DNA from 3 places in the Paenibacillus sp. FSL R5-0473 genome. Region 2 is predicted to be linked to each of the others. Evidence: riboswitches for the same ligand, from Rfam matches in the RefSeq annotation. Region 2 holds a riboswitch; each other region holds the start of a gene.

Region 1 (4,205 bases), 550 kb from region 2:
ACATAAGGAGGTTTTTGATTGTGAGTTTTCAAAAGCGCATTGACCACGTCGGCATTGCCGTGCGTGATCTGGAGACCACGCTGCGTTTCTATACGGAGATTGTTGGTCTTGAATTGAAAGACCGGGTAACCCATACTAACGGCGTCATTCAGCTCGCCTTTCTCGGCTTCAATGGAAGTAACGAGACTGAGATTGAGCTAATTCAAGGATACAGCGACAAGCTGCCTTCCGAAGGTACGGTGCACCATTTTGCGATCCACGTGCATGATCTTGATTCTGAGTACCAACGCATCCAATCCACCGAAGCCGAATTTATCGACGGAGAGATTATCACACTGCCTAACGGTTATCGCTATTTCTTCATCTATGGACCTGAAAAGGAATGGATTGAGTTCTTCCAGCGCTAAGAATTGGAGTTGATTTATGAACATTTTAATTACCGGCGCAGCCGGAAAAATTGGACGTGACTTGTCCCAACACTTGTCAGAGGCATTTCACCTGCGACTAACGGATTTAAATATCGACAGACTGCATACGTATCAAGGGACCGGCCATGAGATCATGACACTGGATGTGACAGACCCCGAAGCCTGTCAGCATGCTTGCGAAGGCATGGATGTGGTTGTACATCTGGCGGGAGATCCTTCCCCGAATGCCGGATTTTATGAATCGTTGTTGGACATCAATATCAAAGGTACATTTAATGTATTCCGTGCAGCTAAAGACCAAGGTGTACGAAGAGTCATTCTTGCAAGCAGTGCACAGACGATTGAGGGGTATCCCATTGATGCTCAAGTCTATCCGGACATGCCAACACGCCCACGGAATTTGTACGGGGTTAGCAAATGTTTTGGAGAATCGCTCGCTTCCTATTTTGCGTATACCGAAGGTTTACAAAGTGTAGCAATACGTATAGGTGCATATGATGATTTTCAACCGGACGGACCAGTGCTGGAGGCAAGGGATATGAGCGCATATATTAGTCCGGCTGACTTGTGTGATTTGATGTTCAAAGCAATTACAACTACCGATCTGGAACCCTTCACCATACTGCATGGGATCTCGAATAATCGGTTTAAACGATTGAATCTGGAAACCACTCAGAAACAGGTAGGTTATGACCCAAAATCCGATGCTTTTGCACTCAGTCAGATTGCCTTATATGATTCGCCACGATAATTATTGAAAATAACACATCCAAGCAGGCTGTTATACATATGTATAACGGCCTGTTTGATAACTTATACGTGTCCCTATCCAGTTCATGACTGGACACGTTCCACCCGCTGGCCTATAATTACACCTAGTAATGCCCGTAACTTCATAGTTTCCCAGGGGAGTCGGAATTGGCCGGCTGAGAGTGTATCCCACCAAGATACTAACCCTTAGACCTGATCTGGATCATGCCAGCGTAGGAATCGGAGTATATCGAAATGGCACAGCCCTATGGCTGAACGCCACCTCTCTAACGCCTGCACGCGTCCCGGAATACGGGGCGCTTTTTTTGTTACTATCAGAAAGTATAAGACTGGAAGCATCACCTTCCTGATATTGCAAGAAAAACTGCCGCTAAACGCGGTCTGGCTTCCTTGAATGACATCGATGGACGTTTTACTTGTTCAAAAATAACGTCATCCAGATCTCAACTGGTATAAATCTGTCGATTTATGCAAGATGATTGGATATGAAGCCAAGGAGTACCCCGTGCCAATCGGCCGGACATACCGAAGGAGAGACCACAGATGAAATGGCGTAAAACGATGGGATTGTTGCTCTTATGCGTGCTTATGGTGACTGTAGCCGCATGTGGTGGCAAAGAAGCTGCCCCAGCTGGGCAGAACGGCAACACAAATACGGAAAGCAGCAACGAAGGTGACACTGCCGCCCTGAAAGATATTAAAGTGGTGCTCGACTGGACACCAAATACGAATCATACAGGCCTGTATGCAGCTGTAGATCAAGGTTTTTATAAAGCCGCAGGCTTGAACGTTGAGATTGTACAACCAGGTGCCGGTGGCGCAGATACAATGGTTGCCTCGAATGAAGTGCCTTTTGGCGTAAGTTATCAGGAGAGTGTAACTCAAGCCCGCACACAGGGTGTTCCATTGGTCTCCATCGCAGCAGTTATTCAGCATAATACATCTGGTTTCGCTGCTCCGGCGGATCGGAATATCAAGTCACCGAAAGATTTTGAAGGTAAAACCTATGGCGGTTGGGGTTCCCCAGTCGAAGAAGCCGTGATGCAATCCATTATGGAAGGCGACGGAGCCGATGTATCCAAAGTGAAAAACATTAACATGGGTGATGCCGACTTTTTCACCGCAGTGAAACGGGATATCGATTTCGCATGGATTTTCTACGCCTGGACAGGTATTGAAGCCGAACTGCGCGGAGAACCGATCGACATGTTATATGTGAAGGATTATTCAGATGCACTGGATTACTACACGCCTGTACTAGTAACAAACGAGCAGACGATCCAAAACGACCCTGAGTTGGTGAAAGCATTCCTGAAAGCCACTTCAGAAGGATATCAATACGCAATTGATCATCCCGAAGACGCAGCAAACATTCTGATCAAGGCCGTACCGGACTTGGATAAAGACTTGGTACTGGCAAGCCAGAAGTGGCTTAGTCCAAAATACACGGATGACGCCCCGCGTTGGGGTGAGCAAAAGCAGGAAGTGTGGCAGAACTACACCGACTGGATGTTTAGCAAAAAACTGCTGGATGAACAGATCGATGTGAGCAAGGCATATACGAACGAGTTTTTACCCCAATAAAATTTCTCATATAAAACGAACTTAATATTTACACGATGACGGAGAGGACAGAAATAACGTGAAAAAGCGAAGCGGTCGCCTTTATCACCGGATTTTCCCTTTAGAGAAAGGGAATCAAAAAAATCTGGGGATAACAGCGATTGGAAGGTTATTCTGTCATCGAAGTGGCAAGTGTAACAGTCATTAGTTCATTTTATTTATCACGAAAGGAGCCGTGATCTCTCATGGCAAGCACACTACTTAGTATTCAGGTTATCCCGAAAACGCCAAATGGCGAGAACTCTTATCCTTACGTTGATCGCGCCATTGAAGTTATTCAGCAATCCGGCCTGAAATATCAGGTGAACGCGCTCGACACCACGATGGAGGGGGAACTAGAGGAACTGCTGGAAGTTGTCCGTAAAATGCACGAGGTACTCGTGGAGGCTGGCAGCCCAAGCATCATCTCCCAGATCAAAATCGCCCATAGCCCTACCGGCTTCAGCATGGATACCCTGACGGAGAAGTATCGCTAATGCCTGCCTATTTCAAAAGTGTATGGCCGCCCATTGTGGCGGTTATTCTCTTTATAGCGATATGGCAGGGAGCCGTCTCCCTCTTCCATATTGAGAAATGGATGCTGCCTGCACCGTCCGACATCGCCCGCGAAGCGGCAACCCAGGCCGAACGGCTTGGCATGCACGCTTCCGCAACCATTCAGTTAACGCTGATTGGATTCGCCGCTGGAACAGCGGTTGGATTACTGATTGCGATGGTACTGCATTTGGTCCCTTTTCTCAAGTCAGCCCTGTATCCTTTACTTATTCTTAGTCAAAATATTCCGACCATCGCGCTCGCGCCGCTCCTGTTAATCTGGTTCGGATTCGGGCTACTGCCCAAGCTGATTACGATCATTCTGGTCTGCTTCTTCCCCGTTGCAGTGGCGGCCATGGACGGCTTGACCCGTACTGACGCGGCGATGATGAACTATATGCGCATGGCTGGTGCAAAGCGTCATCAGATCTTCTGGAAGCTGGAGCTCCCCCATGCGCTGCCATCCGTGTTCTCCGGTGTCAAAATCGCCGCTACCTATAGCGTGATGGGTGCCATCATCGCCGAATGGATCGGTGCAGACAAGGGTATTGGTTATTATATGATGTTGCAAAAGTCGGCTTATCGTACGGATCGCCTATTCGTAGCGATCATGATTATTGTCGCGCTCAGCTTGCTGCTCTTCCTGTTCATTGCCCTGCTGGAGAAGCTGCTCGTGCGCTGGCGGCCACAGAAGCGGTAGTAAAGCAAGTAATCTGTATATTAGGAAGTGATGACCATATGAATCGGCAACAGGACGAACAAGTCCATCATGGACGAGGAGCACACGCGATGGAGCCAACGCACGGTGAAAAGTTTAACTCGGCTACGCCTGATCGACCTGCCAACACG
Region 2 (4,205 bases):
GGAGTTATCCAGCGTCATGTTAACTGCGAAGGAAGTTCCACCATTTTGGCGAACCAGTTTGCCAATATCATCTGCACGGAAATTTTTGATGTTAATTGTTCCAGCTGCATTCATCTGGAACACTTTATCATAAGCCTTATACGCTGCCCCACCGGTAATGTTAACCGTTCCCGCAGACTTCAATGTCAGTGCATCCTCGCCCACGTCCTGCCAGACCACATTCGATATATTACAGTTGCCATAACAGTGAACACCATCAGCAGCTGGTGATCCAATGTTTACGTTTTTGAGCGTGGCCCCTGCCTCCAGACGGAAGACTGGCTTCTGATTTTCTGCTTGAGATCCGTCGCCCAGTGTGGAAGGATTGGCTACAAATGTTTTACCTTGGCCGTCATAGGTCGTGCCCTTTGGTACCACAATGGTTGAATTTACAACGGTAGGTGCAGCCGCAGCCGGAACTGCACCAAATATAGAAGCAACCAAACCAGCGGACAGCAACAACGTCAACATTTTTTTCATAACTTTATTCCTCCCTTATTCTCTCGTTTTTTGGTATTGTACAAGCCTAAGCTTGTCCTGGAAGATCGTCAGAGGTGCACCTCTGTCCGATCCACAACCTAATCCTACCAAATAAGGAAGGTAATTAGAATAATCATTAGATCAGATATATCATGACATCGCACAATCCCTGTCATATCGGCATTTTTTGCATGCTAGGTCTCTCAAGCAATATGCTCATATCAACCTCTGGTATGCTCATTTGTAACGTATGTACCCCTCACTTAATCCCCAATAACAAAGAAAGACCACTACATTTGTCTCCAAATGTGTGATCTTGAATGGCTTCTGGCTTGCTGATATAAGATATCAGGCTCCAAATCTCTGACGATAACCGCACTTTCTACACAACTCTTCTACAGCTTCGCGTTTGGAGAAGCCATATACCAGATTGTTCGCTCGCTCACCCTCAATAATCTCCGAGAATGACTTCTCGTGAACGTTACCGAGGTTAATGACACCCTCGCCATCAAGACAGCATGGAACCACCGTTCCATCTACAAGCACAGCTGCCTGACCGCGAAGTGCATGGCAGAAGCCTTTGCCGTCATCTTCAGGTGCATCCAGACTTGGCCACTGGAACTCATGGTCCTGATTCAGGTATACATTCGGGGCAATTTTGACCCCGCTACCTGGAACTACTTTTTCCTCAATGCGAAAATCCAGATTGAACTCACGTTCCAATACTTCAAGGGTCTCCCGATTTCGATTCATCTGAGCATTCGTGAAGTTATCCTGTGTCAGATTCCACAACCGAAATGAGATGATGACATTGTGCTTAACGGCCTCGTGTACAAAGGACAAAATATGACGCAGATACCCGTCACGATCTGTTGAACCTTCATGCCCATCGAAGCTGTGCAGGGAGAAATTCATCTGCCGCAGCGCCGGTTTGCCAAGCAATTTATGCTGAGTCTTGGGCAGCAGTGTACCATTCGTTGTAATGTTCACCTTGAGTCCCTTCTCATGTGCGGAATCGAGCAACAGATCTATTTTGGGATGCAACAAGGGTTCACCTTTGACATGTAGATAAATATGATTGGTGTGTGGTTTAACTTGATCCAGTATATTGTTGAAGACTTCAGGGTCAATGAATCCTTTGGCACGCTGTGTCTGCGGACAGAAGCTGCAAGCCAGATTGCAGATACTCGTGATCTCAATATATACTTTTTTGAACGTTTTCAACTCGGGTCCCCATTCTGCTTCGGAGGGAGAACAATCCCGCCTGCATTTGTGATCCGGCCAATATGCGCCACCACTATTATATCGGGTTAGGGAGCCCAGGTAAATTGTTCAGTTGTTCGGGTCTGACTCCAAGTTCATCTCAACAATTCCATCATGCTGCCTCTTTACAGTTCATGTTCAAGTGATATATGCTGAACACACAACTGCATATCTTGAACTTTTGCACTAGGGGAGCCTTGCGGCTGAGACGAATATGACTATTCGGACCCTTTGAACCTGATCTGGATCATACCAGCGGAGGGAAGTGGAGCGGCCTTTTAGTAAGCGGAATTTTCTCATGTATGTGAAGATAAATTGCGGATTTAACTTACAGACCCACTCATTTCTCCGGAAATGGGTGGGTCTTTTTTGTTCCTTTTGCAGAGTATAGGATGCCGTTGTTATTGCAGTAGTCTGACATCAAGGGGGGTGAGGATCAGATGGATAACCATGTAACTATTCACAACGTAAGCTTTGCTTTTCCCGAAAAAAAGGATTCCCCTGTGCTCTCCAATGTGTCGCTTCAGGTTCAACAAGGAGAATTTGTCTCGCTCATCGGCTCCAGCGGATCAGGTAAAAGCACGCTCTTCAAGCTGCTCGCAGGCTTGCATGAACCAACCGTTGGCACCATCGATATAGCTGATGTCCCGCAAGGACAACGGCTCGGACGAGTCGCCTATATGCCGCAGAAAGATCTGCTGTTATCCTGGCGTACCGTCATGGAGAACTGCATGCTGCATGCCGAGCTTGCACCAGGCCGACAGGACAAGAACAAGTTACGGGCAAACATCCTAGCTGGGTTGGCAAGGTTCGGCCTATCAGGTTATGAGCAGGCCTACCCGGATGAGTTATCCGGCGGCATGCGGCAGCGGGTGGCATTTCTTCGTACCTTGCTTACAGGCGGGCAGCTCATGTTGCTGGATGAACCCTTCGGTGCACTCGACGCCTTAACCAAACGAGAAATGCATCGCTGGTTGCTAGAGCTGTGGGAGGGCTTTGGACAAACCGTGCTGTTCATTACACATGACATCGAAGAAGCCCTGCTGTTAAGTGACCGTATTATTCTGTTAACTCCAGGGGGGCAAGGTCAGCAGTTGCGGGAGATAACGGTTCCTTTGCCACGCCCAAGGCATTCGGACATGATCTACGAACCGGCTCTCGTGCAGATGAGACGACAACTGGAGGAACAATTACATGCAAAATGATAGAGCTGAGGTTAGCGTTTGGACGTGGTGTTTAAAGTGGCTCTCGAGGTCGTTTTCCCAATATGGTTTGTTTATTATGCTCATGTTCTTATTAATGGCGATCTGGGAAGTGATTGTGCGTATGGGATGGTTGCCCTCCTTCATCATTCCTGCACCCACGGCCATCGTAAGCTCACTGGTTGAGCATCGTCGTCTACTGTTGACCATCCATCTGCCTGCTACCTTTATGGAGGTTATTGTTGGTTTTGTCTTGTCCATAGTGACTGGAATTACGCTGGCAACAGGCATGCATATGAACCGATCGATTGAAAAGGCCTTGTATCCCTTCATCGTGATCAGTCAGACCATCCCGCTGATTGCCTTGTCTCCCGTGTTCATCCTGTGGTTTGGCTATACGTTGTGGAGCAAAGTCGCCGTGGTGTTCCTAATCGCGTTCTTCCCCATTGTGGTCAGTACCTACGATGGACTCCGCCAAGGCGATCCGGAGCAGCGTGAACTTTTGCTCACTATGGCCGCCAGCAAGTGGGATATTTTTTGCAAACTCCAGGTTCCACTGGCACTTCCCTCTTTTTTCTCGGGGTTAAAGATGTCTGTGGTGTACTGCGTGGTTGGGGCAACGATTGGCGAATGGCTCGGTGGCAGCAAAGGTCTCGGATACTTCAGCCGCCGCATGTCCAGCAACATGAACACGGATGCGATGTTTGCAGCTATTGTGCTGTTATCCCTGCTTGGGATCGTTTTGTTTGTACTGATTGCCTGGCTAGAGAAACGGTTTAGCATACGGCGGTATGGACATGGAGGCAAAAGAAAAGTTGGATAATACTTAGACAGAAATTAGATGTAAATACATTAGTTACAATCTTCAAAACATATCTTATGCACGAATTCAGCAGCATCTTCAATCAGTTCATTATTACATTGTCGTTATCATGCTGTTGCCCATTTTCTACAAATCAAAACGATGAAATGAGGAACTTCATTTATGAATAACAAAGGTATATACTCCCTGCTTCCCATCATGCTCATTAGCCTTTTGCTGATCGTCAGTGGATGCAGCACCACGAATACCAGCAATAACACGCCAACAACAGACTCTGCAACTAATGCACAGCAAACAGATCCGTCTGCAACCAAACCAACATCAGACGCCAAAGATAAACTGTCCATCATGCTCGACTGGTACCCGAATGCAGTACACTCCCTCATCTACGTTGCTCA
Region 3 (4,205 bases), 290 kb from region 2:
CTTCGCTCTGGGATGATTGATACATGAATGCCCCTCCTTTGAAGTTCAGTTGAAGATAACAACGACATGTAAAGAGAATTGCGTCGATTTCAGAGCCTGCTTCAGAGCGATATCTTAATGTAATATATCTTTATCGTATGTTCCAATATAGTCAAAGTCAATTGATTGAGGGCATTTGTTACGCAATTGTTATATAGTTCTTAAGATATATGGGTAACATTACCTTAGTGTGTAAATTACAGGGGATTAAGTCTTATAAAAAGGAAAAATTTACACGTTGGCCTATTTTGATTTTGGCTCTTTTTGGTTTACAGATGAGACCGTTTCTCATATAATTTATGTAACCAAGTTTCATGTGATGAAACATGAGGAGGGCATTATGCCATGGAAGATCGCAAGTTAACCGTCCGGGCTGTGGAACGGGCGCTGGATATATTATTATGTTTTACCACACGCAGTGATCTGGGACTCACCGAAATTGCCAGCCAGATTGGCCTGCACAAAAGTACAGTGCACCGTTTGATGGCTACGCTGGAGGATCGAGGGTTCGTGATCCGCGATGCAGCAACAGAGAAGTACCGACTTGGCATCCGAATCTGGGAGCTGTCAGCTCATATGTCCCGCAGTGATGATCCCGCTATTCTGCTGTTGCCTGCGATGGAGCGACTGAGAGATCGATTGGGGGAAACCGTTAGTCTGTACCTGCGTGATGGGAGTGAACGGATTCGAATTCAGGCTGTGCAAAGTGATCAGGCGATCCGCCGAGTTGCTCCCGTTGGTGTTAGACTCCCGCTGTCTGTGGGGGCTTCCAGCAAAGTCCTGATGGCGTTTGCCACGGACGAGGATCGTGAAGAACTGATGAACGGGCCGGAATGGCCGGTGTTTATTGATCCCGCGGTGTATTTAGCGCAGATGGGAGATATCCGGGATAACGGATATGCCACAAGTTACGAGGAACGTGAGCCGGGAGCTGCCGCGGTATCTGTACCGATTATGGATCGCAGAGGCAATATTGCAGCTGCGCTCTCGGTCTCAGGACCTGTCAGCCGACTTTCGCAGGAGACATTGCATGAATACGCACCTGTGTTGAAGGATGCTGCTACGCAAATGGGGCTCATGTTATCCTGATGTTGAGGTAAGTTTTTTCTCCAATAGAGTTTGATCATTTGGAATATAAAGGTTGTTTTTATGTTCCGGTTGCGCTACTCTGTAATGGACGGCTCAACGGGGCCAGCTTCATTGAATATGAACGGCGGCTTATGTAAGCCGCAACTTATTAACGTTACTGGGGGAGTCCGAATTGTCCGGACTGAGACGGAATCGCAAGAGATTCCGGACCCTTTGCACCTGATCTGGATCATACCAGCGTAGGGAAGTAATCGGCGATATGACCACAACCACCACATGATGTGACCCTTGTAGGGCTCCGTTAAGGAGCTGCGTAAAGGTGCATTATTGGTGATGGACATAAAAGTCGGTTCCTTCGGGGACCGGCTTTTTTATATACAGGGAACGGGCGATATAGCGCGGATTTTATGGGCTTCTTTTTCAATAACCTGCGAAAGTGGGCTTGGATAAGGAGAGGAGTCACCATAGATTCATGATTTGTGGCAGCCTCCGTCTGTTGTTAACTGTACATGAAAAGTGTCTCCCCTGGTCTGGTGTAGGATCGCTCTTTCTTCTCTGCATTGCGCATGATTTGGACAGGTACGTAAGCGACCTAATGATGAAACCAACCAAACAAGCGACGAACACTGAGGAGGAGACAAGCGAACATGAGTACAGGAAATCAAACGAGACAACAAGGGATGGAACAGGAACATAACGATCAGCAGGTGGAAAAAGAAACAGGGGCGGCCGGACGGGTTCAGCCCTTTCCGGGCAGCCGCAAAGTCTACATTCAGGGCTCACGGCCGGACATTGCTGTACCGGAACGTGAGATAGCCCTTCATGACACGAATACTCCCCAAGGGGTGGAGCATAACGAACCGCTGCGTGTCTACGATACGAGCGGCCCGATGACCGATCCCGCATTTCACGCCGATATCCGTGCAGGTCTGCCAGCTCTGCGCACACGTTGGATCACAGAGCGTGGCGATGTCGAAGCTTACCAAGGCCGTACAGTTAAACCGGAGGATAACGGACTGAAGCCCGGAGGGAAGAGAGCTGGCGCTGAAGAGTACCCCGGATTGCGTGGCAAACCGCTGCGAGCACAGCCAGGACGCTGCGTGACTCAGATGCATTATGCGAGGCAGGGAGTCATTACGGCTGAGATGGAATTCGCCGCCATTCGTGAAGGCGTGGAGCCGGAATTTGTGCGGCAGGAGCTGGCGAGTGGACGGGCCATTCTGCCATCCAACATCAATCACCCGGAGAGTGAGCCGATGTTGATCGGTCGTCATTTTCACGTGAAGATCAATGCCAACATAGGTAACTCTGCCGTATCTTCCTCCATCGAGGAAGAGGTCGAGAAGATGACTTGGGCGGTACGATGGGGATCGGATACGGTGATGGATCTGTCCACAGGCAAAAACATTCATACCACCCGGGAATGGATCATCCGTAATTCACCTGTGCCGATTGGTACGGTACCGCTGTATCAGGCGCTGGAGAAGGTGAATGGCGAAGCGGAAGCGCTGACCTGGGAGTTGTACCGTGACACACTCATTGAGCAGGCAGAGCAGGGCGTGGACTACTTTACGATTCATGCAGGTGTACTGTTGCGTTATATCCCCATGACCGCCAAGCGGATGACAGGCATTGTGTCTCGAGGTGGGTCCATTATGGCAGCATGGTGCCTTGCGCATCATCAGGAGAATTTTTTGTACACCCATTTTGAAGAAATCTGCGAGATTATGAAAAGGTATGATGTGGCGTTTTCGCTGGGAGATGGACTTCGTCCAGGCAGTATCTACGATGCGAATGACGAAGCTCAGATGGCGGAACTGGCTACGCTTGGGGAACTGACGCAGATCGCATGGAAGCATGATGTGCAGGTGATGATCGAAGGCCCGGGTCACGTGCCGATGCATAAAATCAAGGAGAATGTGGACTTGCAGATGGAAATCTGTAAAGAAGCACCGTTCTACACACTTGGGCCGCTAACGACCGACATTGCGCCAGGATATGATCACATCACGTCCGCCATTGGGGCAGCCATGATTGGCTGGTTCGGCACGTCCATGCTCTGTTATGTTACGCCAAAAGAACATTTGGGCCTGCCCAACAAGGATGATGTGCGGGAAGGGGTCATCGCCTACAAGATCGCAGCTCATGCCGCCGATCTGGCGAAAGGCCATCCGCGTGCTCAACGCCGCGATGACGCATTGTCCAAGGCACGCTTTGAGTTCCGCTGGCGGGACCAGTTCAACCTGTCACTGGACCCGGAACGGGCATTATCCTACCATGACGAGACGCTGCCAGCAGAAGGGGCCAAGGAAGCTCATTTCTGCTCCATGTGCGGACCAAAGTTCTGTAGCATGCGCATTACGCAGGACATTCGTGCCTTTGCCGCTGATAAAGGATTGTCCGAGAATGAGGCTGTAGCTGCCGGGATGCAGGAAAAGGCCGAGGAATATCGGACACGCTCCTAGGCGCCGGTACAGCGCAAGCTGGGCAGTCTGAAATAGAGATAAAGCCGTTTCTCTCTGTCATTGCAGAGAAGAACGGCTTTTTTTAGTTTTATGTCATGTATGTATTCTTAACCTTACTCAGCCTTTATCAGAATTAGCTTTGTGATTAAGTGTGGTCCATATCTTATACAGAATTCCTGCGATAACGAATAAAAGAGCATCACTGAGTTTTGGTGCTCCTCCGTATAGAAATGCGGAACAGGAAAAACCTACTATAAACAGTAAAACAATATAGAGGAATCGCATATTAGTTCACCTCGTTAATTTGTGGTGTTACTAAGTAAGTGAGTTCATAGTTGCATAGTTTCAGATAGAACTTGTTACTTCACTCCAAATCAGCATCTACTCTCGAGTCAGTCCCAAATTCTTCTCCAAATACGCCGCAAGCAATGCCAGCGGGCTATGGATTGGAATACCGCGATCTATTGTAACCTGTGCAGCAGCGGGAGCCATAGACAGCTGGGATGCCACTACCGTTTTACCCGGATACTGCTCAGCAATCTGCTGTAAGCCTTCACGTACCGCTTCGAGATACCCTTGCTGATCTCCACGCATAATCAACTCAAATGTCCC

What was found. A riboswitch is a leader RNA that binds a small molecule or an ion and turns the genes downstream of it on or off. The one in region 2 is predicted to bind thiamine pyrophosphate.
Region 1: linked by a shared signal. The riboswitch ahead of MKY28_RS23735 (ABC transporter substrate-binding protein) and the one ahead of MKY28_RS21400 (ABC transporter ATP-binding protein) in region 2 are both predicted to bind thiamine pyrophosphate.
Region 3: linked by a shared signal. The riboswitch ahead of thiC (phosphomethylpyrimidine synthase ThiC) and the one ahead of MKY28_RS21400 (ABC transporter ATP-binding protein) in region 2 are both predicted to bind thiamine pyrophosphate.

The regions. Positions count from the first base shown of each region.
Region 1 covers NZ_JBBORL010000001.1:5,420,029-5,424,233, forward strand. Annotated here, with positions in the region: gene MKY28_RS23725 (VOC family protein) at 21-407, shown strand; gene MKY28_RS23730 (NAD-dependent epimerase/dehydratase family protein) at 424-1,179, shown strand; TPP riboswitch at 1,324-1,436, shown strand; gene MKY28_RS23735 (ABC transporter substrate-binding protein) at 1,743-2,783, shown strand; gene MKY28_RS23740 (thiamine-binding protein) at 3,008-3,298, shown strand; gene MKY28_RS23745 (ABC transporter permease) at 3,298-4,056, shown strand; gene MKY28_RS23750 (ABC transporter ATP-binding protein) at 4,095-4,205, shown strand, end outside.
Region 2 covers NZ_JBBORL010000001.1:4,871,360-4,875,564, forward strand. Annotated here, with positions in the region: gene MKY28_RS21390 (pectate lyase) at 1-519, opposite strand, end outside; gene MKY28_RS21395 (radical SAM/SPASM domain-containing protein) at 868-1,743, opposite strand; TPP riboswitch at 1,961-2,063, shown strand; gene MKY28_RS21400 (ABC transporter ATP-binding protein) at 2,223-2,987, shown strand; gene MKY28_RS21405 (ABC transporter permease) at 2,977-3,807, shown strand; gene MKY28_RS21410 (ABC transporter substrate-binding protein) at 3,970-4,205, shown strand, end outside.
Region 3 covers NZ_JBBORL010000001.1:5,163,412-5,167,616, reverse strand. Annotated here, with positions in the region: gene MKY28_RS22605 (alpha/beta hydrolase) at 1-25, opposite strand, end outside; gene MKY28_RS22600 (IclR family transcriptional regulator) at 385-1,128, shown strand; TPP riboswitch at 1,278-1,391, shown strand; gene thiC (phosphomethylpyrimidine synthase ThiC) at 1,809-3,593, shown strand; gene MKY28_RS22590 (hypothetical protein) at 3,975-4,205, opposite strand, start outside.